DNA from 2 places in the Nonomuraea sp. LPB2021202275-12-8 genome. Region 2 is predicted to be linked to the other one. Evidence: riboswitches for the same ligand, from Rfam matches in the RefSeq annotation. Region 2 holds a riboswitch; the other holds the start of a gene.

Region 1 (14,592 bases), on a different contig from region 2:
GTGAGCAGGTCGGGCAGCGCCTCGGCGGCGTTGGCCACCACGCCGATGGACAGGGGGCGGCGGGCGTCGCGCGCCTCGTAGGCCAGGCGCAGCGCCTCCTCCAGAGAGTCGGCCTGGACGTCCAGATAGCGGTGCTCGATGCGCCGGGTTACGGAGCGCGGGTCGCAGTCGACGCAGATGGCGACGCCGCCGTTCATGGTCACGGCCAGCGGCTGGGCGCCGCCCATCCCGCCGAGCCCGGCCGTGAGCGTGATCGTGCCGGCGAGCGAGCCGCCGAACCGCTTGGCCGCCACCGCGGCGAACGTCTCGTAGGTGCCCTGCAGGATGCCCTGCGTGCCGATGTAGATCCAGGAGCCCGCGGTCATCTGCCCGTACATGGTGAGCCCCGCCGCCTCCAGCCGCCTGAACTCCTCCCAGTTGGCCCAGTCGGGCACCAGGTTGGAGTTGGCGATGAGCACCCTGGGCGCCCACTCGTGGGTGCGGAAGACGCCCACGGGCCGGCCCGACTGGACCAGGAGCGTCTCGTCGCCCTCCAGCGTCGTGAGCGTCCTGACCAGCGCGTCGAACGACGGCCAGTCGCGCGCGGCCTTGCCCGAGCCGCCGTAGACGACGAGCTCCTGCGGATGCTCGGCGACCTCCGGGTCCAGGTTGTTCTGGAGCATGCGGAGCGCGGCCTCCTGCGGCCAGCCCTTGGCGGTGAGGGTGGTGCCTCGCTGCGCGCGCACGGTGCGGCTCATGCGACCTCCTGAATGAACATATTCACCTATGTCACCCGAAGACTACAACGGTTAGCTCACGAGGAACTGGGTGGCCGCCAGCTCCCGGTAGAGCTCGTCCGCGCCGACCAGCTCGGCGTGGGTGCCGACCGCGCGCACGCCGCCCGCCTCCATCACCACGATGCGGTCGGCGTTGGTGACGGTGGACAGCCGGTGCGCGATGACGAGCACGGTCGTCTCCGCCGCCACCTCGGCGATGACCTCGCGCAACCGCAGCTCGTTGACCGCGTCGAGCTGCGAGGTGGCCTCGTCGAGCAGAAGCAGCCTGGGCCTGCGCAGCAGCGCTCTGGCGATCGCCACCCGCTGCCGCTCGCCGCCCGACAGCAGCACGCCCCGGTGCCCGACCGCCGTCTCCAGCCCTTCCGGCAGCCTGGACACGAGGTCGTCGAGGCGGGTGCGGGCGACGGCGCGCAGCACCTCCTCCTCGGTGGCGTCCTGGGCGGCGAAGACCAGGTTCTCCCGCAGGGTGCCGGCCAGCACGGGAGCGTCCTGCTCCACGTAGCCGAGCGAGGCCCGCAGCTCGCCGAGCGGCCAGTCCTCGATCCGCCTGCCGCCCAGCGTGATCGTCCCGCCCTGATGCTCGTAGAAGCGTTCGAGCAGGGCGAACACAGTGGACTTGCCCGCACCCGACGGCCCGACGAGCGCGGTGAGCCCACCCGGCGGCACGTCGAAGGTCACTCCGTCGTGCACGATCGGCCGGTCGTCGCCGTACCTGAAGACCACGTCCTCGAACGTGACGCCCAGCGGCGTGAAGTCCTCCGCCGGCAGCAGTCCGGCGACCGGCTCGCCGGGCAGCTCCTCGATCTCCCTGATCCGCCTCATCGCGGCCAGGCCCTGCTGGAGCTGCACCGCGCCCTGGACGAGCTGGCCGATCGGCGACACCAGGTAGAACAGGTAGAGCAGGAACGCGATCAGCGACGACACCTCGAGGGCGCCGGAGGCGACCCGGGAGCCGCCGACCGCGAGCACGCACAGGAACGCGACCTGCACGGTCATCCACGTCGCCACCCCGGCCAGCGAGGTCCACCCGGCGACCTGCAGCCCCCGGTCGCGAGCCCGCCCCGCCGCCTCGGCGACGACCTCGATCTCGCGCTCCTCGGCGCCGCTGGCCTTGACCGTGCGGTAAGCCTGCAGCGCCCGGTCGAGCACCGCGCCCATGTCGCCCACGGCCTCCTGCGCATGTGTCTGCGCGCGCTGGATCTTCGGCATGACCAGTCCGGTCAGCCCGCCGATCACCACGATCACCAGCAGCGTGACCAGGAGCAGCACGCCGTCGATGGTGATCATCAGGACGATCGCGCCGACCAGCATGAACAGCGAGGTGACCGAGTCGACGACCCCGTTGGTCAGCACCGCGCGCAGCAACGTCGTGTCACCGGTCACCCGCGACAACAGGTCGCCGGGCTTGAGCCGGTCCACGTCCGCCACCCGGAGCCGCAGGATCCGGTCCACCAGCCCGCGCCGGGCGCCGAGCACGATGCCCTCGCCGGTGCGCTCCATCAGATAGCTGCCGGCTGCGGACACCACGGCCCCGATCACGACCGCGACGGCCAGCCCGGTCAGCGGCCCGGCCATCGACTGGTCGGCGCCGAACGCGTCCACCACGTACTTGGCCAGCAGCGGCATCGCCAGCCCCGCCGCCGAACCGACTAAGCCCAGCACTCCGCCCACGACCAGGACCCACCTGTGCGGGCGCAGGTAGACGAACAACTCCTTGATCACCAGATCTCCTCTCGCGATATATCCCGACAACACCCAACGAACGGCAACACCAGATCCGCACCGGTCAACTTAAATTGACGACCTAAGTATGTCAACTTATATTGACGCTCCTCCTTCAGGAGGACGCGGCGCATCCACCGGTCGCGCTGGGACGAATAGGGGCTCGAGGGACCCGGCCGGCACCTCTCAGACGATCAGCACTTTCGAAAGGACCGAACATGGAGCTCCGGATCAACCGGCGCGCCCTCATCGGACTCGGCGTCGCGGCGGCACTGACCGCCTCCTCGTTCGCCATGCTCCGTACGGACTCCGGCAATGCCTCCTCGCACCGCGAGGCCCCGGCGATCGCGGGCGACCCGCGTAACGACAACACCGACGTGTACGCGTTCGTCAGCCCCGACAAGGCCGACACCGTGACCCTCCTGTCCAACTGGATCCCGTTCCAGGAGCCGCAGGGAGGGCCGAACTTCTACACCTTCGACACCAAGTCGCGCTACAACATCAAGATCGACAACGATGGCGACGCCAAGCCCGACATCACCTACCAGTGGACGTTCCGCGACGAGGACCGGCGCGGCAACGACACCTTCCTCTACAACAACGGCCCGGTGACCTCGCTCGACGACCAGAACCTGCTCTACCGGCAGCGCTACACGCTCAAGCGGATCACCCCGGGCGGCAGCAAGACGCTGGTCTCCAACGGCATCGTGGCGCCGAGCAACGTCGGGCCGGCCTCCATGCCCGACTACGGCACGCTGCGCGCCCAGTCCATCACCGGCCTGCCGGGCGGCGGCAAGACCTTCGCCGGCCAGTCGGACGAGGCGTTCTTCCTCGACCTGCACGTGTTCGACCTGCTCTACGGCGGCGACCTGTCGGAAGTCGGCGAGGAAACCACCAAGGGCTACAACGTCAACACGCTGGGCCTCCAGGTGCCGATCAAGGATCTGGCGCTCAAGGGCGACGCCAAGCGCAACCCGGTGATCGGCATCTGGTCGACCACCGACAAGTTCAGCCCCAACGGCCACGTCCAGGTCTCCCGCCTGGGCAACCCGCTGGTCAACGAGCTGGTCGCGCCCGCAGGGCTGAAGGACGCCTTCAACGCGCTGCCGCCGGCCAAGGACGCCGACGTGCCGGCCCTGGTCAAGCGGGTCACCGACCCCGAGGTGGCCAGGCTGCTCCAGTCCATCTACGGCATCAAGGCTCCCGCCACCCCGCGCAACGACCTGGTCCAGATCTTCCTGACCGGCATCGCCAAGGGCAACGGGCCGATCGCGGCCGACCTCAACTCGCAGTCGCTCAACAAGGACGCGGGCAAGGTGCGACCGGCCGAGATGCTGCGGCTGAACACCTCCATCCCGCCCACCAAGGACCCGAACAGGCTCGGCGTGCTCGCCGGTGACCTGCAGGGCTTCCCGAACGGCCGCCGGCTCGTCGACGACGTCGTGGACATCGAACTGCAGGCCGTGGCAGGCGCCGCGCAGTCCGGCAAGCTCGTCCCCGGCCTGACGGACAAGGTGGACAAGAACGACAAGCCCTTCGGCCAGGTGTTCCCGTACATCCCGCTCCCCAGCAATGTCTCGGTGAACCAGCGCTGACCCCCTGACCGGCCGGCCCCTCTCCAGGCCGGTCGGTCACTCCCCCGCGGCGGGCCGCCTTCTCCCTACGCCCGCCGCCCCCACGGCCGGCCGGCCGCTCTCCCCGTCGCGGCCGGCCGGCCACCTTCCACAGCACCGGAGCCCTCGATGCGCCCACTCCTCCTGGCCGCCGGCCTGATCCTGGCCGGCGCGCTGCTGTTCACCGCCTTCGCCGTCTCCGCACCCGTCGCCATCCAGCAGACCGCCGCCGGACGTCCCGCGGAGACCCTGCAGGAACGCCTGAAGCGGCTGCCCGCCGACCACCGCGGCTGGGCCGAGCTCGGCGCCCAGTACGTGGACCAGGCCCGGGTCACCGGCGACCCGTCCTACTACGTGAAGGCCGAGGGCGCGCTCGCCACGGCCGCCCGGCTCGACCCGCGCGACGACACTGTCCTGACCGGCAGGGCCGCGCTGGCCGCCGGCCGCCACGAGTTCGCCGCCGCGGTGGAGCTGGCCGAGCGGGCCGTCGCCGTCAATCCCTACAGCGCCGGCGCCCACGGCGTCCTCGCCGACGCCCACACGCAACTCGGCGACCTGCGCGCCGCCCAGCGGGCCGTCGACAGGATGATGAGCCTGCGGCCGGGCGTGGCCGCCTTCGCCCGCGCGTCGTACGCGGCCGAGCTGCGCGGCGACCAGGAGGCGGCGCGCAGCTTCCTGGAGTACGCCCACGACGACGCGCACACCCCCGCCGACCTGGCCTACACCCGCTACTACCTGGGCGAGCTGGCCCTGCACGGAGGCGACCCGGCGACGGCCGACCGGTGGTACGCCCAGGCACTGGAGGTCCAGCCCGCCCACACCCCGGCCCTCGCCGGGCGGGCCAGGGTCGCCGCCCTCGATGGCCGTCTGACCGAGGCGCTCGGCCTCTACGAGAGTGTGGTCCAGCGGCTCCCGCTGGCCCAGTACCTCATCGAGCAGGGCGAGACCCGGCTCAAGGCGGGCCTGCCCGCGGACTGGACCGTGCTGCGCGCCCAGCGGACCCTGCTGGAGCAGTCCGGCGTGCGTGACGACCTCACCTGGGCCGAGTTCGAGGCCGACCACGGCGATCCCGCACGGGCCGTCCGGCACGCCCGAGCCGAGTACGGCCGCAACCCCAATCTGGTCGCCGCCGACGCGCTGGCCTGGGCCCTGCACCGGGCGGGAGATTCCGAGGAGGCGCTCCGCTACGCCAGGCAGGCCACCTCGACCGGCTGGCGCAACCCGCTGTTGCGCCATCACCGCGCGGAGATCGAGCGCGCGCTCGGCCGGTCCGCCCGCGGCGCCACGAGCACGCCGCCCCCCGGCTTCGATCCCGAACTGCCCGCCCTTGCGAGGTTCTCATGAGGATGCTCCGGCTCGGCCTGCTCTCCATCGCCGCCGGCCTGGTGCTGTCGATGTGCGCGAGCGTGCTGTTCGTCGCCATGGCGCGAGCGGACTCGGCGACGGCCCACCCGCTCGGCAACTTCACCGTCAACCACTACGACGGGCTGCGCGTGGCCGCGGACCGCGTGCGCAACCGCGCCGTGGTCGACCTCGCCGAGCTGCCGGCCCTGCAGGCCGAACCCGACGTGGACGCCACGTACGCGGACCGCAGATGCGCCGCGCTGGCCGGTGCGCAGCGGCTCACGGTCGACGGCAGGGCGGTGCCGTGGCGGGTGGCCGGCTCGGCCCACGCCTACGCGCCGGGCCAGGGCGGCCTCCGGACCAGCCGGCTGACGTGCGAGCTGGTCGCCGTCACCCGCGTGACGGGGACCGTGGTCTTCACCGACGGCTTCGAGCAGGACCGGATCGGCTGGCGCGAGATCACCGCGGTCGGCGACGGCGTCCGGCTCTCGGGCTCGTCGGTGCCGGTCGCGAGCGTGAGCGACGAGCTGCGCCGCTATCCGAATGACCTGCTGTCCGACCCGCTCGACCAGCGTACGGCCACGTTCGTCGTGGCCGGCTCCCCCGGCGGCCTCTCCGCTGCGACCGGGCCGGACCCGGCTGGGTCCGGGGCGGCTCCCGGCGTCTCCGTCGGCATCCCGATCGGCGGCCCGATCGGCGACGCCCTGGCCGCGCTGGAGCGCGTGTTCACCGGGCTGGTCGGCGCCGACGCCCTCACCGTGCCGCTGGGGCTGCTGGCGCTCGGCCTGGCGGTGGTGCTGGGTGCCGGGCACGCGCTCATCCCCGGGCACGGCAAGACCATCATGGCCGCCTACCTGGCCGGCCGGCGTGGCCGCCCGCGTGACGCGTTCGTCGTCGGCGCGACGGTGACCGCCACGCACACGGCCGCGGTCCTGGTGGTGGGCCTGGTGCTGAGCGCGTTCTCGGCACTGGCCGGGGAGTCGGTGCTGTCCTGGCTGGGGGTGGCCAGCGGCCTGCTGATCGCCGTCATCGGCCTGCGCCTCTTCCTGAACGCCCGCCGGGGCCGTGCCCAAGAACACGGTCATGGTCATGGACACGGCCACGGGCACGGGCACGGGCACGGGCACGGTCATGGCCACGGCCACGGTCATGGCCACGGGCAGGGGTCGAAGCGGTCCGGGCTGGTGGGGCTGGGGGTCGCGGGCGGGCTGGTGCCGAGCCCGTCGGCGCTGATCGTGCTGCTGGGCGCGATCGCACTGGGCCGCACCTGGTTCGGGGTGGCGCTGGTCACGGCCTACGGCCTCGGCATGGCCGCCACGCTCAACGTGACCGGCCTGCTGCTCGTCAAGCTCGTCGACCGCCTCGAACAGCGCGCCTCGGCCGGGCGCCGCCTGGCGACCCGGCTCTCCACCCTCGCCCCGCTGGGCACGGCGATGATGGTGGTGCTGCTCGGCGCCGGCCTGGCGGTGCGATCAGCCGTCGCGCTCTGACGGGGCCTCCGCCAGGAGGATGTCGCGCACGAGGGTCTGGACCCAGGACCGGCGCCCGGCTTCCCGGCGGACGGCTCGTGGACGGTCCGCCACGAGGGGCTGCTGCCGATGCCCTAGACGGCGCCCCAGGTGGAGCGACCTAGATATGCCGGCGCGCGCGCCTGCTGGACGGCAGGTCGTGGCGGCCGGAGAGGAACTCCTGAAAAGCGATCTTGGCCCTGATGACCGGTCGCCGCCATCGCTCCTCGCGGTGGATGGCCCTGGCCATCCTGCGCCGTGAGCGCCCGGCGAAGAACCAGTGCGCCCACGGCGAGCCCGGCCTGGCCAGCCGCACCGCGCCCACGACCAGCAGCACCGGCAGGAACAGCCCCGCCATCCCGGTCCAGATCTTGCCCTTGAGCAGCGTGACGACGGCCAGCACGAGGTTGGCCACGATCAGCACGGCCGGGCTCACGAGGATGCCGTAGTCCTCGGTGAGCGGGCGCAGCCCGATGAGCAGCAGCCCGGTCACGGCGACGGCGATGAAGACGGCGTCGACGGAGGTGCGCCCCTCTTCCTCCCAGTAGACGTCGTGCAGGTGCAGGATCAGCGCGAACTCGTCCAGCACCAGGGCGGACCCGACCCCGAAGATCGACGCGGCGACCGCGTAGCCCTCCTGCGAGGCCCCGGAGACGACGAGCCCGGCGACGCCGCCGACCAGCATGAGCACGACGCCGAACACCACGTGGTGGATGTGCATCTCGCCCACGTTGAGGTTGCGGAACCAGCCGACCTTCGCCCTGATCAGCCGCACGTGGATGCGGGTGGCGATGAAGGCCACGATGAGCGCGACGAAGAAACAGAACAGCGGCAGCCGTCCTGTGGCGATGATGCTCTGCTGGAACCAGTTCCCCATGACCTTGAGAACGACTCTACGAGGCTCCTCGTACTCCTTGAGGAAAAGAGAGCTGCTTTGTCCGTCAGGACAGGAAGGCGCGCAGGAGGGCCGCCGTGCCCTCCAGGTGCTCGGCGACCGCGCACCGGGCCGCCTCCGGGTCACCGGAGACGATGGCCGTCACCATGGCCCGGTGCTGGGCGGCGGCGTGGTCGAGGTTGGCCTGGAGCATGGGGATCGCGTCGAGCAGGTCGCTGACCCGCAGGCGCGCGTCGGCGCAGGCCGCCGCCAGCAGGGAGGAGCCGGTGAGCTCGGCGATGGACAGATGGAAGGCGGTGTCGAGGCGGCGGTAGTCCGCGAGGGACGCCTCGTCCAGGTCCGACAGTCTCCGCTCCAGGGTGGCGCGCTGGAGCGGCGTGAGGCCGGAGGCGGCGAGCACCTGGGCGGCACCGCACTCCACCGCCATCCGGAAGGTGAGCGCGTCGGCCAGGTCCGCCGCGCCCATGTCGGCCACGACCTTGCGCAGGTCGGCCGCGCCGGGGGTGGGCGGCACGTAGATGACGAACGCGCCGCCGTAGCGGCCGCGCCGTACGTCGAGATAGCCCGCTTCCTGCAGGGCTCGGATCGCATCGCGCAGGGTCACCCGGCTGATGCCGAGCTGGACGGCGAGCTCGCGCTCCGGGGGGAGTTTCTCGCCCGGCGCGACCACGCCGAGCTTGATCGCCTGGAGCAGCCGCTCCACGGTCTCCTCGAAGGCGTTTCCGGCCCGTACCGGCCGCAACACCGTCATCAAACGCGCCGACTCGTCCAACGTGTCCTCAGGTCTTGACAAGCGATCCCGGCATGCACATCAATGGTCTGAGACTAGCCCAATCAACTGGTAAGCGCGTCCAGCAAGATGGGAGCGACCTACGTGAGCGATCGATCCGGCGCCGGCTTCCTCACCGTCGAGGAGCTGCGGGACGAGGTGTCGCACGGACGGATCGACACGGTGCTGCTGGCGCTCGCGGACATGCAGGGCAGGCTCCAGGGCAAGCGGCTGTCGGCACGTTACTTCCTGGACGAGGTGCTGCACCACGGGTCCGAGGGGTGCAACTACCTGCTCGCGGTCGACGTGGACATGAACACGGTCGGCGGCTACGCGATGTCGTCCTGGGATCGGGGGTACGGGGACTTCGTGATGAAGCCGGACCTGCCGACGCTGCGCCGGGTGCCCTGGCAGGAGGGCACCGCCATGCTGATGGCCGACCTGGCGTGGGAGGGCGGCGCGGAGGTGGCCGCCTCGCCCCGGCAGATCCTGCGCCGCCAGCTCGCCCGGCTGGAGGAGCGCGGGCTGCGCGCGTACGTGGGCACCGAGCTGGAGTTCATCGTCTACGAGGACAGCTACGAGGAGGCGTGGAAACGCGCCTATCGCGACATGTCGCCCGCCAACCTCTACAACGTCGACTACTCACTCCTCGGCACGGCGCGCATCGAGCCGCTGCTGCGCCGGATCAGGCGCGAGATGGAAGGCGCCGGGCTCTACGTCGAGTCCGCCAAGGGCGAGTGCAACCTGGGGCAGCACGAGATCGCCTTCCGCTTCGACGAGGCGCTGAGGACCTGCGACAACCACTCCGTCTACAAGAACGGCGCCAAGGAGATCGCCGCCCAGGAGGGCAGGTCGATCACCTTCATGGCCAAGCCCAACCACCGCGAGGGCAACTCCTGCCACATCCACATCTCGCTGCGCGGCACGGGCGGCGACCTGGTCATGGCGGGCGACGGCCCGCACGGCATGTCCGAGCTCGGCAGCAGGTTCGTGGCCGGTCAGCTCGCCGCCATGCGCGAGTTCACCCTCATGTACGCGCCCAACATCAACTCCTACAAGCGCTTCGTGCCCGGCAGCTTCGCGCCCACGGCCGTCAAGTGGGGCGTGGACAACCGCACCTGCTCGCTGCGCCTGGTCGGCCACGGCCCCTCGCTGCGAGTCGAGAACCGGGTGCCGGGCGGCGACGTGAACCCCTACCTCGCGGTGGCGGCGCTGATCGCGGCCGGACTGCACGGCATCGACGGCGAGCTGGAGCTGGAGGAGGCGTTCGAGGGCAACGCCTACGCCTCGGGCGCCGAGACCGTGCCGCACACGCTGCGGGACGCGCTCGCGCTGTTCGAGGGGTCGAAGCTGGCCCGCGAGACGTTCGGCGACGAGGTGGTGGCGCACTACGCCAACAACGCCCGGGTCGAGCTGGAGGCCTTCGACGCGGCGGTGACGGACTGGGAGCTGTTCCGCGGCTTCGAGCGGATGTGAACGGACAGGCAATGAAGATCATCAATCCGGCCACGGAAGAGGTCGTCGCCGACGTCGAGTTCGCCGGCGTCGGCGAGGTGGACCGGGCCGTGGAGCGTGCCAGGAAGGCACAGGCGGCCTGGCGCGAGGTGGCTCCGGGAGACCGGGCGCGCCTGCTGCGCCGCTTCGCCGACCTGGTGGACGGCCACGGCGAGGAGCTGGCCCTGCTGGAGGTCGCCAACGCCGGTCACCCGATCGGCAACGCCCGCTGGGAGGCGGGCGCCGTCCGCGACGTCCTGCACTTCTACGCCGGAGCCCCGGAACGCAACCACGGCAAGCAGATCCCGGTGCCCGGCGGCGTGGACGTGACCTTCCAGGAGCCGCTGGGCGTCGTCGGCGTCATCGTGCCGTGGAACTTCCCGATGCTGATCATGTCGTGGGGCGTCGCACCGGCGCTCGCGGCGGGCAACACGGTGATCGTCAAGCCCGCCGAATGGACCCCGCTGACCGCGCTGAGGCTGGCCGAGCTGGCCCTGGCGGCGGGCCTCCCCGAGGGGGTGTTCCAGGTGCTGCCTGGAGCAGGGGAGGTCGCGGGAGCCCGCCTGGTCGAGCATCCGGACGTGGCGAAGATCGTGTTCACCGGCTCGACCGAGGTGGGCAAGGAGATCGCGGCCAAGGCCGCCGCCCAGGTCAAGCGGGTCACCCTCGAACTAGGCGGCAAGTCCGCAAATATCATCTTTGCGGACTCAGACCTGGAAAAGGCGGCGAAAGCCGCCCCCTATGCCGTCTTCGACAACTCCGGCCAGGACTGCTGCGCCCGATCCCGCATCCTCGTGCAGGCCGGCGCCTACGACGAGTTCCTCCAGCGGCTGTCGGAGGCGGTGCGCGGCATCCGCGTCGGAGACCCCCTCGACCCCGGCACCGAGATGGGCCCGCTGATCAGCGCCGAGCACCTGGACCGGGTCCGCGGCTTCGTCGACGAAGCCCCCTACCTCCAGGGCGCCTGCCCGCAGGGCAAGGGGTACTGGTTCCCGCCGACGGTGCTGACCTCGTCGGTCACGGACCGGGCGTTCACCGAGGAGATCTTCGGCCCGGTCGTGTCGGTGGTGCCGTTCGCCGACGAGGCGGAGGCGGTGCGCATCGCCAACGACACCCGCTACGGCCTGAGCGGCTCCATCTGGACCCGCGACATCGGCCGGGCGCTGCGCGTGGCCAGAGCCGTCGAAGCGGGCGCGCTCTCGGTGAACTCCAACTCGTCCGTCCGCTACTGGACCCCGTTCGGCGGCTTCAAGCAGTCGGGGCTCGGCCGCGAGCTCGGGCCCGACGCCCTGTCGGCGTTCACCGAGACCAAGAACGTCTTCATCTCATCGGAGTGAAACATATGCAGCGTTTGCAGGACCGCGTCGCCGTCATCACCGGCGCGGGCAGCGGCATCGGCCTGGCCACCGCGCACCGGTTCGCCCAGGAGGGCGCGAAGGTCGTCTGCGTGGACATCGACGAGGAATCGGGCACCAAGGCCGCGGCCGAGGTCGGCGGCCTGTTCGTCAGGGCGGACGTGACCAGCGAGGACGACGTCGAGCGGATGTACGCCACGGCGCTCGACAGCTACGGCAGCGTGGACATCGCCTTCAACAACGCGGGCATCTCCCCGCCGGACGACGACTCGATCCTGGAGACCGGCATCGACGCCTGGCGGCGCGTCCAGGAGGTGAACCTCACCAGCGTCTACCTCTGCTGCAAGCACGCCATCGGCCACATGCGCCGCCAGGGCAAGGGCTCCATCATCAACACCGCCTCCTTCGTGGCGGTCATGGGATCGGCGACCTCGCAGATCTCCTACACCGCCTCCAAGGGCGGGGTGCTGGCGATGTCGCGGGAGCTGGGCGTCCAGTTCGCCCGCGAGGGCATCCGGGTCAACGCCCTGTGCCCCGGGCCGGTCAACACGCCGCTGCTGCGGGAGCTGTTCGCCAAGGACCCCGAACGCGCCCAGCGCCGGCTGGTGCACGTGCCGGTCGGCCGCTTCGCCGAGGCGTCGGAGATCGCGGCCGCCGTCGCCTTCCTGGCCAGCGACGACGCGTCGTTCATCACCGCGTCGCAGTTCCTGGTGGACGGCGGGATCTCCGGCGCCTACGTGACACCGCTATGAGGAGACGACGATGAGGCGGCCGGTGATCGGCATCACGTCCTACGTCGAGCCGGCGCGGTTCACGGTCTGGGACATGACCGTCGCGCTGCTTCCGTACACCTACGTGGAGCAGGTGGTGCGGGCGGGCGGCCAGCCCGTGCTGCTGCCGCCGGCCGGCGAGCCGGCCGCGCTGACGGGACGGCTGGACGGGCTGATCCTGGCGGGCGGGGGCGACATCGATCCCGGCAGGTACGGCGAGCAGCCGCACGAGCGGACCGGCTACATCCGGAAATTTCGCGATGAGGCGGAGTTCGCGGTCCTTGAGGCGGCCCTCACGGCCGGGCTCCCCTACCTGGGCGTCTGCCGGGGCCTGCAGGTGCTGAACGTCGCCCTCGGCGGCAGCCTGCACCAGCACCTGCCGGACGTGGTCGGGCACGCCGGCCACTCCCCCGCACCCGGCGAGTTCGGCCACCTCCCGGTCCACCCCGTCCCCGGCAGCCGGGTCGCCAAGGCCCTCGGCGAGGATCCGGTGGAGGTGCCCCACTACCACCACCAGGCCGTCGACCGCCTGGCCCCGGGCCTGCGGGTGGCCGCCACGGCCGGCGACGGCACGATCGAGGCGTTGGAGCTGGACTCCCACCCCTTCACGATGGCCGTCCAATGGCATCCGGAGGCGGCCACCGACTGCGCCCTCTTCGAGGCCCTCGTGGCGGCCTGCTGACCCGGCCCCTCGGGACCGTACGCCCGCGGCATGGGGACGGACGCCGCGCTCGGCGTACCGGGGCGCGACAACACCCCCATGACGCCACTAGGCTTGCGGACATCACCGTCGAAACCGTGCGGGAGAGCGCCCTGACAGCCGGTCGGGGTCCCTGAAGGAGCAAGCCCTCCCCGCGAACCTCTCAAGGCAAAGGACCGCACGGACGAGGTGTCCTCTGGAAAGCAGGCCCGATGGGCCTCGCCGAAGGTGAAAGTCCGGTAAATCCCCGGGCGAAGCTCTCAGGCACCGACGACAGAGGGGGAGGATCCCGGCATCCGATCCTGTCCTGAGGTGCGACACATGTCCCGACCGACACCGTTGAAAGACGTACACGAGGCGCTGGGCGCCACGCTGACCGACTTCGCCGGCTGGCTCATGCCGCTGCGCTACGGCAGCGAATCCGCCGAGCACAACGCGGTCCGCCACGCGGCCGGGCTGTTCGACCTCTCGCACATGGGCGAGATCTTCCTGACCGGGCCGCAGGCTGCCGAGGCGCTGGACCACGCGCTGGTGGGCCACCTGTCGGCGCTGGCGGTCGGCCGGGCCCGCTACACCATGATCGTCAACGAGCGCGGCGGGGTGCTGGACGACCTCATCGTCTACCGGCTCGGGGACGAGGAGTTCATGGTGGTGGCCAACGCCTCAAACTACGAAATCGTCGGCACTGAGCTGAAAACTCGGGCTAAGTCGTACGACGTGGTGGTCGAGGATCGCTCGGACCAGTACTCGCTGATCGCCGTGCAGGGCCCGCGCGCGCAGGAGATCCTCGCCACGCTCACCGACGCGGACCTGGCCGGGCTCAAGTACTACGCCGGGCTGCCCGCCCAGGTCGACGGGCGGCAGGCGCTCATCGCCCGCACCGGTTACACCGGCGAGGACGGCTTCGAGCTCTTCGTGGCCAACCAGGACGCCGTGCCGCTCTGGGACGCGCTGATGGCGGCGGGCGAGCCGTACGAGCTCAAGCCCGCCGGGCTGTCGAGCCGCGACACGCTCAGGCTGGAGGCCGGCATGCCGTTGTACGGCAACGAGCTCGGCGTCGAGCTGACCCCGTTCGACGCGGGCCTGGGCAGAGTGGTGAAATTCGACAAGCCGGGCGACTTCGTCGGCAGGTCGGCGCTCGAGGCGGTAAAGGACACCCCGCCGCCGCGCCGGCTCGTCGGCCTGGTCGCACGCGGCCGCCGGGTGCCGCGCCACGGTTACCCGGTCACCAAGGACGGTGCCGTCGTCGGCGAGGTCACCAGTGGTGCGCCTTCCCAGACTCTGGGGAAGCCCATCGCGATGGCCTACGTGGACACCGGGGTCAATGAAGGTCTGGCCGTGGACATTCGGGGCAGCCATGAACCCATGGACCTGGTTGAGCTGCCCTTCTACAGGAGGAACAAGTGAGCAACATCCCTGAGGACCTGAGCTACACCAAGGAGCACGAGTGGGTGGCCGGTCTCGAGGACGGCCTCATCGCCACCGTCGGGATCACGGCCTTCGCCGCCGAGGCCCTGGGTGACGTCGTCTACGTGCAGCTTCCCGAGGTCGGCTCGACCGTTGAGTCAGGGGACTCCATCGGCGAGGTCGAGTCGACCAAGTCGGTGAGCGAGATCTACACCCCTGTCGGCGGCGAGGTGGTGGAG
Region 2 (14,592 bases):
CGCGATGGCCTGGTTGGCGCCGATCGGGCGGCCGAACACCTCGCGCTCCTTGGCGTACTCGACGGCGACCCGGAGCGCCACCTCCGCCCCGCCCAGCGCGGAGGCCGCCAGCAGGATCCGTTCGGGGTTGAGGATGTCCCACAGCACGGCCGCGCCCTGGTCGACCTGCCCCACCACGCTGGTGGCGGGCACCCGCAACTCGTCGGCGAACACCATGTTGGACGGCGTGGTGTTGGCGCCCAGCTTCGGGATCGGCCGGTAGGACAGCTGCCCGGCCGCGACCGCCTCCGGCACGTTGACCAGGAAGACCGTCAGCCCGTTGGTGCGCGGCTTGGCGTCGGCCGCCGGGATCGTCCGGGTGACCAGGAGCATCCAGGTGGCCCGCTGCACGCCGGTGATCCAGATCTTCTGCCCGTTGATCACGTAGTCGTCGCCGTCGCGGCGGGCCGACGTGGTGATCGCCAGCGAGTTGGATCCCGCGTCGGGCTCGGTCAGCGCGAAGCACGTCTCCAGCTCGCCGGTGGCGAGCCTCGGCAGCAGCGCCGCCTGCTGCTCCCCGGTGCCGTGCCTGGCCAGGGTGAGCGCGCCGAACCCGGGCGTGAGCACGTACGTGAAAGCCGAACCGCCGGCGGCGCCCGAGGCGGCGATCGTCTCGGTCGCCACGGCGAGTTCCAGCAGGCCCTGCCCACCGCCGCCGAACTCCTCCGGCACGGCCAGGCCGAGCCAGCCGCCCTTGGCGAGCTCCGCCCAGACCTCCTCGGGCCAGCGCTTGTCGCTCTCGCAGCGCTGCCAGTAGTCCAGGTCGTAGCCGGCGCAGATGTCGCCGATGCCGCGGCGCACCGCGAGGGCGCTCTCGGGGAGGGAGAAGTCCATCACGCCATCGTAGAAGGAAGTTCTGTTACCGGTCGAGGGCGGCGGGCGTGGAAGACGAACGCCGGAGGCGCGTTGCGCCACACCGTCCGCCCGGCCACCACCTCCTCGAACCGCTCCGCCAGCAGCGCGCGGAAGCGGCGGGCCCTGGCCAGCGGGATCGCGTGGATGTAGGAGAACGTGGTGAACGCACCGGCCGGATTCATCGCCGAGGTCACCGCGGCCAGCAGCCCGCGCTGCAGGCCGTCGGGGAACGCAGCCCACGGCAGCCCGCTGACCACCACGTCAGCCTGGCGCAGCCCCCGATCCGCGAGCAGCTTGGCGAGCTCGGCGGCGTCGCCATGCACCACGTCGACCTTGGGGAAGCGCTCGGCGAGCACCGCCGCCATCGGCCCGTTGAGCTCCACCGCCAGGTGATGGCCGCGGCCGGCCAGCCTGCGCTGGATCTCCTCGGTGAACGGGCCCGTCCCCGGCCCCAGCTCGACAATGGTCGGCTCGCCGCGCTCGGGCAGCGGCGCGCAGACCGCCGCGGCCAGGCGCTGGGAGCTGGGGGCGATGGCGCCGATGCTGGCCGGGGCCCGGAGGAACTGGCCGAGGAACAGTGCGCTGTCGTTGGACATACATCTGAAGGTACGGCGGAAGATCGCATGCTGCGTCCATCAAGGGGACGGAGATCTGGCCACTAGGAGGAGAGGGCATCCTCCGCCGGGAGGACTGTCCGAGCGTCCGGCCTGGATACCTTTGACCCCATGAGTTGGCGTTGGCGCGGTGTCCCCTTCGACCTGCTCCTCGCCGCAGCCGGCGTCAGCCTGGACCTGCTGATGTCCGGCCAGGCGCGGACAGGAGAGCTGCCGCCGCAGTATACGGTCGTGCCGCTGGCCCTCCTGGTAGGCGCGCCCATGGGCTTCGTGCGGCGCTGGCCGCTGCCGACGGCACTGTGGCTGTCGGCCGCCCTCGTCTTCACCGACCAGATCGAGGCGTTCAGCTCCAACACCGCGCAGATGCTGCTGCTCGTGGCCGTCGGCGTCACCGCCTACAGCGCGGGCTGGCGGGCCGTCGCCGCCGCCATGACGGCGAGCGGGATCGCCACCGCGATCAACCTGGCCGATCCCGGCGTGGCCTTCACCGCGAACGCGTGGATGTACTCCGCCGGCCTCGCCCTGTTCCCCGGGATCGTCGGCGGCTACCTGCGCGGCTCGGTGGGCGAGCTGGAGCGCCGCGACGTCACCCCCGACGTGCTCCTGGCGGCGGGCGGCGTCGCGCAGACCGTGCTCAGCACCTGGACGAGCTGGCACTCCGGCGCCCAGCCCGCCTGGGTCACCGGGCTGCTCGTCGTCATGGCCGGGCTGTCGCTCGGCGTCGCCAGGCGGCTGCCCGGGCTGGTCTTCCTGTTCCAGGCCATCCTGCTGGTGGCCGCCGACGGCTACCTGCCCGAGGTGGTCAACACCTGCCTGGTCCTGACCCTCATCGCCCTCGGCGTGTTCGCGATGCGGGTGGCCTCCTGGATCTGGACGTCGATCGCCTACCTCGCCACCTGCCTGCTCGCGGCGATCGCGGTCGTCGGGCCGGACACCGAGGTCACCGCGTTCCGTGCCGCCGTGCTGTGCGCCCTGGTGATCACGCCGATCGCGATCGGCCGCTACCTCGGCGTCAAGCAGGCCGCCGCCGCCGCCGAACGGCTGCGGATACGCGAGTCGACCCGGCTCACCGTCGCCCAGGTCCGCGCCGACCAGCTCGCCGAGCGCGAGCGCATCGCCCGCGACGTGCACGACATCGTCGCCCACCACGTCGGAGCCATGGTGCTGCGGGCCAGCGCCGCCCGCTACACCGCGCCGGACGGCCCGGTCGCCGACGCGCTGACCGACATCCGCGAGACCGGCCACCAGGTGCTGGAGGACCTGCGCGGGCTGATCGACCTGCTGCGCGACCCCGAACGCCAGCCCGGCCTGCTCGCCGACCCCGCCGACGTGGTCCGCGAGTCCGCCGAGCGGATGGCGGCCGCCGGACTCGTAGTGGACTTGACCCTCGACCCCGACACCGCCCACGCCTCGCTCATCGCCCGCACCTCCGCGGCGCGCATCGTCCAGGAAGGCCTCACGAACGTGCTCAAACACGCAGGACCAGGTACGAAGGTCCGCGTCTGCGTCTACTCCGACGGCGACGGGCTGGCCGTCGAGATCCGCAACGGCCGCCCGCCCACCACCATCGAGCGCCTGCCCTCCTCGGGCCGCGGCCTGGCGGGCATGCGCGAACGGGTCAGAGCGCTCGGCGGCACCCTCACCGCCGGCCCCGATGAGGACGGCGGCTGGCTTCTGGCCGCCAACCTGCCCGCGGTCCGGGGCACCGCATGATCCGCGTGCTCATCGCCGACGACCAGGTCCTCGTCAGGGCCGGGGTGCGCATGCTGCTCCAGGCCAACGACGACATGGAGGTGGTCGGCGAGGCCGACGACGGCGCCGAGGCGGTTCGGCTGGCCGAGCGGCACCTGCCCGACGTCATCCTGATGGACCTGCGGATGCCCAGAGTCGACGGCCTGGAGGCCATCCGGCGCGTGCTCGCGGCCCGGCCGGGCACCCGGATCGTGGTGCTGACCACGTTCGCCGAGGACTCCAACGTGTACGCGGCCCTGCGCGCCGGCGCCGTCGGCTTCCTGGTCAAGGACGACGAGCCGGAGCGCATGGTCGACGCCGTGCGCAGGGCCCACGCCGGGGAGCAGCTCCTGGCGCCCTCCGTGCTGCGCCGCGTCGTCGAGCGCTTCCTCGACGCCGAGGAGCAGGCCGCGGTGCCGGCCCCCCGCGGCCTCACCGAGCGCGAGGTGGAGGTGCTCGCGCTGGTCGGCACCGGCCTGTCCAACGCGGAGATCGCCGAGAGGCTGCACGTCGGCGTCACCACCGTCAAGACCCACATCGCGGCCGCCATGGACAAGCTCGGCCTGCGCAACCGCATCCAGGCCGCGGTGGTCGCGCACCGCACCGGCCTGGTCGACGCCTCCTTCCGCCCGGTGCGTCCGCCGCGGGGCGGATCGGCGAATAGCCCGGCAGACTGACGACCCCGGGCGGGTCCGGCGACGATCCTTGCCGTCTGCATCGCACGACGGAAGGACCACGCCATGCACTACACCGCCCCGCAGGCCGCCCAGCCCGAGACCGCCCCGGCCAGAGCGGTCCCCGCGGGCCTGCTCTACACCCTGCGCGTCGTCATCGTCGCCCAGGCGGTCGCCCTCGTGGTGGCCGCCTCGTTCGCCGGCCAGTCGGTCGCCACCGACGGCGCGATGGGCGAGGCGCACGTGATGGCCGGGATGCTCGTCCACCTCGTCGCGCTGGTGCAGATCGTCTGCGCCGTCCTCGTCTGGCGGCCCGGGCGCGGCGCCGGCTGGCCGGCCCTGGTCAGCCTCGGCCTCTTCGTCGTCGGGATGGCGCAGCACTTCACCTGGGAACTGCTCAGCGCCCACCTGCCCAACGGCGTCATCCTGTTCGGGCTCATCGTCGCGATGCTGGTCTGGGCGTGGTCGCCGGGAGCCGCCCGCCGCCGCTAATGTCGGTGATGTGTACGTGAAGATCTGCGGGTTGAGCGAGCCCGAGCATGTGGCCACCGCCGTCGAGGCGGGCGCCGACGCCATCGGGTTCGTGCTGACGCCGAGCCCGCGCCAGGTCACTCCCGAGCGCGCGGCCGAACTGGCCGCGCTGGTGCCCGGCCATGTGCTGACCGTCGGCGTCTTCCGCGGCGAGGACCCGGCGGCCGTGCGTGCCGCCGTCCTGACCGCCGGGGTGCGCGGCATCCAGCTGCACGGCAGGCACCCGCACGGCGACTTCACCTCGCTGAAGGACCTCGACCGCACCCTGGTCAGAGCCGTCGACGCCCGCGCGGACCTGCGCTGCGGCGCCTTCGACGAGAGCTTGCTGATCGTCGACGCGCCACGCCCCGGCTCGGGGGAGCCATGGGACTGGGCGGCGGTGCGCGGCCGCCCCACCGGCAGATGGCTGCTCGCGGGCGGTCTGGACCCGGCCAACGTGGCAGGCGCCGTCGCGGCGGCCCGGCCGTGGGGGGTGGACGTGTCCAGCGGGGTCGAGACCGCGCCGGGCGTCAAGGATTCGGGCCTCATCGCCCGCTTCGTCACGGAGGCGCGCGGTGCGGTCTGAGCTGGCGCGGGCGCTCGCCTTCCAGCAGGGGTTCGCCCGCCGCAGGTCGCCACACGCCGTCGACGTGCCCGGCGGCTTCGCCGTCCTCGACGACCGCTACCCCTACTCCTACGACGACAACAAGCTCATCGTCTGGGACGCCGCCGATCCGGCCGCGGTGCTGGAGGCGGCCGACGAGGTCCTGGCCGAGCGGGGCCACCGCCTGGTCAACGTGGACTCCGACGAGCTCGGCGTGGCCTTCGCGCCCGCGTTCGCCGCGGCCGGCTACCAGCACGCCGAGAACGTCGTCATGGCCTTCCGCGGCGATCCGCCCGCGGGCCCGCCCGAGGCGGAGCACCTGGATCTCCCGGCGCTCCTGCCCGTGCTGCGCCGCGACTGGCGCGCGGACCTGCCGGAGGCGGGGGAGCAGACCATCGAGCAGCTCGCCGCCCGCGTCGAGACCCGGCTGCGGGGCGCCGACCTGGTGGGCTTCCGCGGCGTGCGCGCCCCCGACGGCGAGCTCGCCGCCAGGGCCGACCTGTACGTGCACGACGGCGTCGCCCAGATCGAGGACGTCTACACCACCACCCGCCACCGGGGCAGGGGCCACGCCCGCACGCTCATGCGGTCGCTGCTGGCCGAGGCGGCCGGCAGCGAGCCGATCTTCCTGGTCGCCGACGCCGCGGACTGGCCCAGGGAGTTCTACGGCAGGCTCGGCTTCGCCGAGGTCGGCCGCACCCACTCCTTCCTGAGGGTGTGACGGCCGCAGCGCTCATCGCTGGGGGCCTGGTTTGGCCGGATGCGGCCCCGCTGTGCTGGGAGTTCACGCAGTAGGGTCTGCTGCGTGAGTGAAACTTCCGCCGAGGACCGAATCTGGACGGTTCCCAACCTGCTGAGCTTCCTGCGCCTCCTAGGCGTGCCCGTGTTCCTCTGGCTTGTTCTAGGCCCGAAGGCGGACGGGTGGGCCATCGCCGTCCTGGCGGTCGCGGGGTTCACCGACTGGCTCGACGGCAAGATCGCCCGGGCGTTCAACCAGATCAGCAGGCTAGGGCGGATCATCGACCCGGCGGCCGACAAGCTCTACGTCTTCGCCACGATCGTGGCGCTGCTGGTGCGGGACGTCATCCCGTGGTGGCTGGCGGCGGCCGTCCTGGGCCGGGAGCTCTTTGTCGCTTGTTTCATCCCTGTACTCCGCAAACACGGCTATAAGGCACTTCAGGTGCATTTCCTGGGCAAAGCCGCCATGTTCAACCTCATGTACGCCTTCCCGCTGCTCTTCCTTGCCTCCCACTCTGGGTGGTATGCCGATATAGCCCGAATTGTCGGGTGGGCGTTCGCGCTCTGGGGCACGGGCCTGTACTGGTGGGCAGGCATGTTGTATGTGATACAGGTGCGCCAGCTCACAACCGCGACCACAAAGGAGTGATCGGGTGAAGGCGGTCGTCATGGCGGGCGGTGAGGGCACTCGGCTGCGTCCGATGACGGCCAACCAACCCAAACCCCTGCTCCCCGTGGTCAACCGTCCGATCATGGAGCACGTGTTACGCCTGCTCAAGCGGCATGGGATCACCGAGACCGTGGTGACGGTCCAGTTCCTGGCCGCGCTGGTGCGCAACTACTTCGGCGACGGCGACGAGCTGGGCATGCGCCTGCAGTACGCCACCGAGGACATTCCGCTGGGCACGGCCGGCAGCGTGAAGAACGCCGCGGCCCGGCTGAGCGACGATCGTTTCCTGGTCATCTCCGGCGACGCCCTCACGGATATCGACTTATCGGACATGGTCCGGTTTCATCGCGAAAATTCGGCTCTTGTCACCATTGGTCTGAAGCGGGTGCCTAACCCGCTGGAATTCGGCATCATCATCGTCGACGACCTCGGCCGGGTGCAGCGCTTCCTGGAGAAGCCCACCTGGGGCCAGGTCTTCTCCGACACCGTCAACACCGGCATCTACGTCATGGAGCCCGAGGTCCTCGGCGACGTGGCCACCGGCGAGCCCGTCGACTGGGCGGCCGACGTCTTCCCCAGGCTCCTCGAACGCGGCGCCCCCATCTACGGCTACGTGGCCGACGGCTACTGGGAGGACGTCGGCACCCACGAGAGCTACCTCAAGGCCCAGGCCGACGTCCTGTCCGGCAAGGTCAAGCTGGACATCGGCGGCTTCGAGCTGTCCCCCGGCGTGTGGGTGGCCGGATCCGCCTCCGTCGAGCCGGACGCGGTGCTCAAGGGCCCGCTGTTCATCGGCGAGTACGCCAAGGTCGAGGCGGGCGCCGAACTGCGCGAGTTCACCGTCCTGGGCAACAACGCCGTGGTCCGCGAGGGCGCCTTCCTGCACCGCGCGGTCATTCACAACAACGTCTACCTCGGCCCCGGCACCCACCTGCGCGGCTGCGTGATCGGCAAGAGCACCGACGTGATGAGCGGCGCCCGCATCGAGGAGAACGCCGTCATCGGCGACGAGTGCGTCATCGAGGCCGAGGCGTACGTCTCCAGCGGGGTGCGGGTCTACCCGTTCAAGACCATCGAGGCGGGCGCCGTCGTCAACACCAGCGTCATCTGGGAGTCGCGCGGCCAGCGCAGCCTGTTCGGCCGGAGGGGCGTCAGCGGCCTGGTCAACGTCGAGATCACCCCGGAGCTGTGCGTACGGCTGGCCAGCGCGTACGCCACCACCCTGCGCAAGGGCGAGCACGTCATCACCTCCCGCGACTCCTCCCTGGCCGCCAGGGCGCTGAAGCGGGCCGTGATCAGCGCGCTCACCGCCAGCGCGATCAACGTGCTCGACCTGGAGGCCGCGCCGCTGCCGGTGGCCCGCTTCCACGCCTCGCGGGGGACCGCGGCGGGCGGCATCACGCTGCGCACCACGGCGGGGGACCCGCAGAGCGTCGACATCGTCATCATGGACGACCGCGGCGCCGACTTGTCTCCCGCCGCCCAGCGCAAGCTGGAGCGCGTCTTCTCGCGCCAGGAGTTCCGCCGCGCCTTCCCCGGCGAGATCGCCGAGCTCACCTACCCCGCCAGAGCCGTCGAGGACTACTCCCACGAGCTGCTGCGCCGGGTGGACATGACCGGCGTGAGAGACATGAAGGTGGTGGTCGACTGCGCCGGCGGCACCTCCTCGCTGGTCCTGCCCCGGCTGCTCGGCCGCGCCGGCATCGAGGTGCTCACCGTGAACGCCGTCCTCGACGACCTGTCGCCCACCGAGACGATCGCCGAGCGCCGCCGTGATCTGCAGCGCCTGTCGGAGCTGGTCAGCTCCTCGCGCGCGGCGTTCGGAGTCCGCTTCGACCCGGTCGGTGAGCGCATCGCCCTGGTGGACGAGATGGGCCAGCTCATCAGCGAGGAACGCGCCCTGCTCGTGGTGCTCGACCTGGTGGCGGCCGAGCGCCGCAGCGGCCAGGTGGCGCTGCCCGTGACCACCACCAGGGTCGCCGAGCAGGTCTGCCGCTTCCACGGCGTGCAGGTGCAGTGGACCTCCACCGCGGTCGACGCCCTCACCTCCGCCGCCGCGGGCGCCGGCATGATCTTCGCGGGCGACGGCCGGGGCGGGTTCGTGGTGCCCGAGTTCAGCCCCGCGCTCGACGGGCTGGCCGCGTTCATGCGCCTGCTGGGGCTGGTGGCCCGCACCCGGCTGTCCCTCAGCCAGATCGACGCCAGGATCCCCGAGGCCAAGCTGCTCAAGCGGGCGATCCCGACGCAGTGGGCGGCCAAGGGGGCGGTGATGCGCTCGGTCATCGAGGCGGCCGAGTCAGCCTCGGAGGGCTACCGCATCGACACCACGGACGGGGTGCGGGTGGTCGGCGACGACGGGAGCTGGGTGCTCATCCTGCCCGCCGCCACCGAGCCCGTCACCGACCTGTGGGCCGAGGCGGCCGACGTCGACACCGCTGCGGTCCTCCTGGAGCGGTGGGCCAGGGTGGTGGAGCAGGCCACCATGTGATCGCCCGGATCCGCGGTCGCGGTCGGAGGACGGCGATTTGTCGGATGGAGGGCAAGATCGTAATGTTAGAAAGGCGCGGCGGCATGGACCTTCAGGCAGGGGCGGCGGTAACTTTGTCAGCGTCCGAACCTGTCGTCCAGCGCCCCGCCTTGACCTTTGCCGCTGATCAGCGTAAGTTGCGGCATTCGCAAACTTGAGAGCGAAGCGAGGCGCGCCCCGAGCACCGTTGCCGCGTCTTCGCGGTAGGAGGCCGAGCCGATCGATGCCGAGCGTCTACTGCACGCAGTGCGGGCATGCCAACCCCGAGGATGCCCGTTTCTGTTCCCGCTGTGGGTCACCATTGGCCAGACCGGAGGTCTCAGGGGACACCACGTCGACGATCTCCGTCGCGGGAATAGAGGCGTACGAGGCAGAGACCGGTGACATGCTGCTGGCCGAGCGGGCGCTGGTCGAACAGCTCCCGCCGGGCACGGCCTTGCTAACCGTGACCAGGGGGCCCAACCAGGGCAGCCGTTTCCGGCTCGACAAGGAGCTCACCACCACCGGGCGCCATCCGGAGAGCGACATCTTCCTCGACGACATCACCGTCTCGCGCAGGCATGTCGAGTTCTATCGCAAGCGCGGTGGCCAGTTCTCCGTGCGCGACGTGGGCAGCCTCAACGGCACCTACGTCAACAGGGAGCGCATCGAGGAGGTCCCGCTGCATTCGGGCGACGAGGTGCAGATCGGCAAGTTCCGGCTCCTGTTCCTGATGCGGACACCCACCGGCGCATGAGCTCGCAGGCGGCACGCTCGCACATGAGCATCGGGGAGGTGCTCGCCCTCCTGCAGGGCGAGTTCCCCGACGTCACCGTCTCCAAGATCCGCTTCCTTGAGGGCGAGGGGCTCATCGAGCCCGAGCGCACGCCGTCCGGCTTCCGCAAGTTCACCCACCTGCACGTCCAGCAGCTCCGCTACATCCTCACCGAGCAGCGCGACCACTACCTGCCGCTGAGGGTGATCAAGGACAAGATGGCGGAGAGCTTCGCCCGTCCCCGCGCCGTGCAGGACAAGCAGGAGGTGCGGCTCAGCCGTGCCGAGCTGCTCGAGGCGGCCGGGCTCGACGAGGAGACCCTCACCGAGCTGGAGGACTACGGCCTGCTCGCGCCGACGGCCAGGCGCTACGACGATGACGCGCTCAAGGTGGCGCGCAGCGTCGGCGCGCTGGCCCGCTTCGGGCTGCACGCCCGCCACCTGCGGGCCGTCAAGGCGGCCGCCGAGCGGGAGGCGGGCCTGGTCGAGCAGACGGTGGCGCCCATCCTGAAACGGCGGGCGCCCGGCGCGATCGGCGAGGCCGACGAGGTCGCCAGAGAGCTGTCCGCTCTGCTGCTCGACCTGCACGCGGCTCTGCTGCGCACGGGCGTGCGCAGTGTTCTCGGGCGATGAGCGGCCCGAGGGACATTCAGGGCCCCCCGGGTGTTACGTTGAATTGCAGAAGCGGACCAGCTATGAGCTGTGCCGGGTCGCCGGCCAGTCGAATATGGAGCAGCCCGTGTTGCAGATGGAGGTCGTGGGTGTTCGCGTAGAAATGCCCACAAATCAGCCGATCGTCTTGCTCAAGGAGGCACACGGGGAACGGTTCCTGCCCATCTGGATCGGCATGACCGAAGCGACGGCCATCGCCCTGGCCCAGGCGGAGGAGCCGCCGCCGAGGCCCCTGACGCACGACCTGTTCAGAGACGTGCTGAGCGCACTGGGCGTGGGGCTGCGCGCCGTCAACATCGTCGCGCTGCGCGACGGCATCTTCTTCGCCGACCTGGTCTTCTCCAACGGCGTCGAGGTGAGTGCCAGGCCCTCGGACTCCATCGCGCTCGCGTTGCGCACCGGGGCCCGCATCTTCGCCAGCGAGGAGGTCGTCCAGGAGGCCGGAGTGATCATCCCCGACGACCAGGAGGACGAGGTGGAGAAGTTCAGGGAGTTCCTTGACACGATCTCTCCCGAAGACTTTGGCAGGGCGGGGTAGGTATTTCAGTGCATTTACGCTTCACGACGCGCCGAGCCGGATCGTTGACTGAGCATGGTCACGGTCCTACGGTGCAAGTGAAACCCGTGGTCGCCTTTTTACGAACCCCCAGATCAGGCCACGGGATGAGAGAAAGCCGGAGGTCCGCGTGGCGGTCAGCAGCGGCGAGGGAAAGACGGCCGGCCAGGAAGATCCGGTGCGGCGTGAGAGCGCGCGGCAGCGTGCCGGAGAGCAGGGTCTGCTCTTCGACGAGCAGCCTGCGAAGCTGCCGGACGACATCGGATACCGTGGCCCGACGGCGTGCGCGGCGGCCGGCATCACCTACAGGCAGCTTGACTACTGGGCACGCACCGGCCTGGTCGAGCCCACGATAAGAGCAGCGCAAGGATCGGGCTCCCAACGCCTCTACAGTTTCCGCGACATCCTGGTGCTCAAGGTCGTCAAGCGGCTGCTGGACACCGGGGTCTCCCTTCAGCAGATCCGCACGGCCGTGCAGCATCTCCGTGATCGCGGGGTCGCCGACCTCGCGCAGATCACGCTGATGAGCGACGGCGTGAGCGTTTACGAGTGCACCTCGGCGGACGAAGTGATAGACCTCCTCCAGGGTGGCCAGGGCGTGTTCGGCATCGCGCTCGGCCGGGTCTGGCGCGAGGTCGAGGGATCCCTCGCGGAGCTGCCGGGGGAACGGGCGGCGGTCGCGGACACCGTCCCGGCCGATCACCCCGCTGACGAGCTGGCCCAGCGGCGTCGCGCGCGCCGCATTGGGTAGTAATCTAGGACATGCTGACGACCCCGTGCGGGAGAGTCCCCGGCAGGCCCGGGGCGCCGAAGGAGCAACCCTCCCCGGAATCTCTCAGGCATCCTGTACCGCTCGGGTGAGGCAACTCTGGAAAGCAGGTGCGCCCGCCAGGCGCACCTCACCGACGGTGCAAGCCCCTCGGGGTGAAGCTCTCAGGTCGCGAGACAGCGCGCGGTGACAGAGGGGGAGATCCGGCATTCGCCCGCGCCCTGCGCCGGTCTCCATAGCCTCGGGAGGCATCTCCATGACCGACCTGTCACCACCCCCGTTCTCGACCCGGCACATCGGGCCGTCCCAGAGCGAGCAGCAGCGCATGCTCGAAACCGTGGGCTTCGAGTCCGTGGCGGATCTGGTGGCCGTGGCCGTCCCGGAGGCGATCAGGGCCAAGGACCGCCTGAAACTGCCCGCCGCCGCGAGCGAGGTCGAGGCCATCGCCGAGCTGCGCGCCCTGGCCGACCGCAACCAGGTGCTCACCTCCATGATCGGCCTGGGCTACCACGACACCGTCACGCCCGCGGTCATCCGCCGCAACCTGCTGGAGAACCCGGGCTGGTACACCGCCTACACGCCGTACCAGCCGGAGATCTCCCAGGGCCGGCTGGAGGCGCTGCTCAACTTCCAGACCGTGGTGTCCGACCTCACAGGCCTGCCCGTCGCGGGCGCCTCGCTGCTCGACGAGAGCACCGCCGCGGCCGAGGCGATGACGCTGGCCCGGCGGGCCGGTAAGAGCAAGAGCGCGGTGTTCGTGGTCGACGCCGACACGCTGCCGCAGACGAAGGCGGTGCTGGCCACCCGCGCCGAACCGCTCGGCATCACGCTCGTGGAGAGCGACCTGGCCGGCGAACTGCCCGAGTGCTTCGGCGTGCTCGTACAGTATCCGGGCGCCTCCGGCGGGCTGCGCGACTTCCGCGCCGTCGCCGAGCGGGCGCACGCGGCCGGCGCGCTCGTCGTGGCCGCCGCCGACCTGCTCGCGCTCACGCTGGTCGCCGCCCCCGGCGAGCTCGGTGCCGACATCGCCATCGGCTCCTCGCAGCGGTTCGGCGTGCCGTTCGGCTTCGGCGGCCCGCACGCCGCCTACATGTCCGTACGTGAGGGCCTGCAGCGGCAGATGCCCGGCCGTCTGGTGGGCGTGTCCGTCGACGTCGACGGAGACCCGGCCTACCGCCTCGCCCTGCAGACCCGCGAGCAGCACATCCGCCGCGAGAAGGCCACCAGCAACATCTGCACCGCCCAGGTCCTGCTGGCCGTGATCGCCGGCATGTACGCCGTCTACCACGGGCCCGAGGGGCTGCGCCGCATCGCCGCACGCGTGCACCGGCACGCCGCGGCCCTGGCCGAGGGCCTGCGCCAGGGCGGCGTGGAGGTCGTCCACCAGGAGTTCTTCGACACGGTCCTGGCCCGCGTGCCCGGCAGGGCGGCCGAGATCGTCGCCGCCGCCGCCGAGCGGGGCGTCAACGTCTGGCAGGCCGACGCCGACCATGTCTCCGTCGCCTGCGACGAGAAGACCGGCGCGGCCGAGCTGGCCGCCGTGTGGGGCGCCTTCGGCGTCGCCGAGGTCGCTCTCGACGACCCGCGCGTGCACGACGCGCTGCCCGCCTCGCTGGCGCGCGAGTCGGCCTACCTGACCCACCCGGTCTTCCACAGCCACCACTCCGAGACGGCGATGCTGCGCTACCTGCGCAAGCTCCAGGACAAGGACATCGCGCTCGACCGGTCGATGATCCCGCTCGGCTCCTGCACGATGAAGCTGAACGCGACCACCGAGATGGAGCCCATCACCTGGCCGGAGTTCGCCGCCATCCACCCCTACGCCCCCGAGGCGCAGGCGGCCGGCTACGTCGAGCTCATCGAGACGCTGGAAGGCTGGCTCGCCGAGGTCACCGGCTACGACGCGGTCTCCATCCAGCCGAACGCGGGCTCGCAGGGCGAGTTCGCCGGGCTGCTCGCCATCCGCGCCTACCACCGCGACCGCGGTGACAGCGAGCGCGACGTCTGCCTCATCCCGTCCTCGGCACACGGCACCAACGCCGCCAGCGCCGTCATGGCCGGCATGCGGGTCGTGGTCGTGGCCTGCGACTCCGACGGCAACGTGGACCTCTCCGACCTCGACGCCAAGATCGCCAAGCACCGTGACCGGCTGGCCGCCATCATGGTGACCTACCCCTCCACGCACGGCGTCTACGAGGAGACCGTCACCGAGGTCTGCGCCAAGGTGCACGACGCCGGCGGCCAGGTGTACGTCGACGGGGCCAACCTCAACGCGCTGGTCGGGCTGGCCAAGCCGGGCGAGTTCGGCGCCGACGTGTCCCACCTGAACCTGCACAAGACGTTCTGCATCCCGCACGGCGGCGGCGGGCCCGGCGTCGGCCCCGTCGCGGTCCGCGCCCACCTCGCCGCCTACCTGCCGGGCCACCCGCTGCGCGACGGCACGCCGGTCGGTCCCGTCTCGGCCGCCCCGTACGGCTCGGCCGGGATCCTGCCGATCTCCTGGGCGTACATCAGGATGATGGGCGCCGACGGCCTCACCGCGGCCACCGAGCAGGCCATCCTGTCGGCCAACTACCTGGCGCGCCGCCTGGCCCCGCACTACCCCGTCCTCTACACCGGGCGGGGCGGGCTCGTCGCCCACGAGTGCATCGTCGACCTGCGGCAGATCACCAAGGAGACCGGCGTCACCGTCGACGACGTGGCCAAGCGGCTCATCGACTACGGTTTCCACGCGCCGACCATGTCGTTCCCGGTCGCGGGCACGCTCATGATCGAGCCGACGGAGAGCGAGGACCTGGCCGAGCTGGACCGGTTCGCCGATGCGATGATCGCCATTCGTGGCGAGATCGCGAAGGTGGGCTCCGGCGACTACGACCAGAC

Evidence for each region. A riboswitch is a leader RNA that binds a small molecule or an ion and turns the genes downstream of it on or off. The one in region 2 is predicted to bind glycine.
Region 1: linked by a shared signal. The riboswitch ahead of gcvT (glycine cleavage system aminomethyltransferase GcvT) and the one ahead of gcvP (aminomethyl-transferring glycine dehydrogenase) in region 2 are both predicted to bind glycine.

Annotation. Positions count from the first base shown of each region.
Region 1 is NZ_JBAHWD010000009.1:98,664-113,255, forward strand. Features, by position in the region: gene hutU (urocanate hydratase) at 1-737, opposite strand, end outside; gene V5E28_RS19140 (ABC transporter ATP-binding protein) at 789-2,498, opposite strand; gene V5E28_RS19145 (DUF4331 domain-containing protein) at 2,717-4,093, shown strand; gene V5E28_RS19150 (tetratricopeptide repeat protein) at 4,241-5,455, shown strand; gene V5E28_RS19155 (nickel/cobalt transporter) at 5,452-6,945, shown strand; gene V5E28_RS19160 (hypothetical protein) at 7,085-7,840, opposite strand; gene V5E28_RS19165 (FadR/GntR family transcriptional regulator) at 7,905-8,609, opposite strand; gene V5E28_RS19170 (glutamine synthetase family protein) at 8,733-10,103, shown strand; gene V5E28_RS19175 (aldehyde dehydrogenase family protein) at 10,115-11,458, shown strand; gene V5E28_RS19180 (3-oxoacyl-ACP reductase) at 11,464-12,228, shown strand; gene V5E28_RS19185 (gamma-glutamyl-gamma-aminobutyrate hydrolase family protein) at 12,239-12,928, shown strand; glycine riboswitch at 13,038-13,135, shown strand; glycine riboswitch at 13,136-13,233, shown strand; gene gcvT (glycine cleavage system aminomethyltransferase GcvT) at 13,268-14,353, shown strand; gene gcvH (glycine cleavage system protein GcvH) at 14,350-14,592, shown strand, end outside.
Region 2 is NZ_JBAHWD010000005.1:45,698-60,289, forward strand. Features, by position in the region: gene V5E28_RS11105 (acyl-CoA dehydrogenase family protein) at 1-873, opposite strand, end outside; gene V5E28_RS11110 (class I SAM-dependent methyltransferase) at 873-1,490, opposite strand; gene V5E28_RS11115 (sensor histidine kinase) at 1,620-3,221, shown strand; gene V5E28_RS11120 (response regulator transcription factor) at 3,218-3,916, shown strand; gene V5E28_RS11125 (hypothetical protein) at 3,980-4,405, shown strand; gene V5E28_RS11130 (phosphoribosylanthranilate isomerase) at 4,416-5,009, shown strand; gene V5E28_RS11135 (GNAT family N-acetyltransferase) at 4,999-5,748, shown strand; gene V5E28_RS11140 (CDP-alcohol phosphatidyltransferase family protein) at 5,833-6,414, shown strand; gene V5E28_RS11145 (mannose-1-phosphate guanyltransferase) at 6,419-8,923, shown strand; gene V5E28_RS11150 (FHA domain-containing protein) at 9,186-9,698, shown strand; gene ftsR (transcriptional regulator FtsR) at 9,722-10,348, shown strand; gene V5E28_RS11160 (bifunctional nuclease family protein) at 10,455-10,925, shown strand; gene V5E28_RS11165 (MerR family transcriptional regulator) at 11,074-11,694, shown strand; glycine riboswitch at 11,713-11,805, shown strand; gene gcvP (aminomethyl-transferring glycine dehydrogenase) at 11,969-14,592, shown strand, end outside.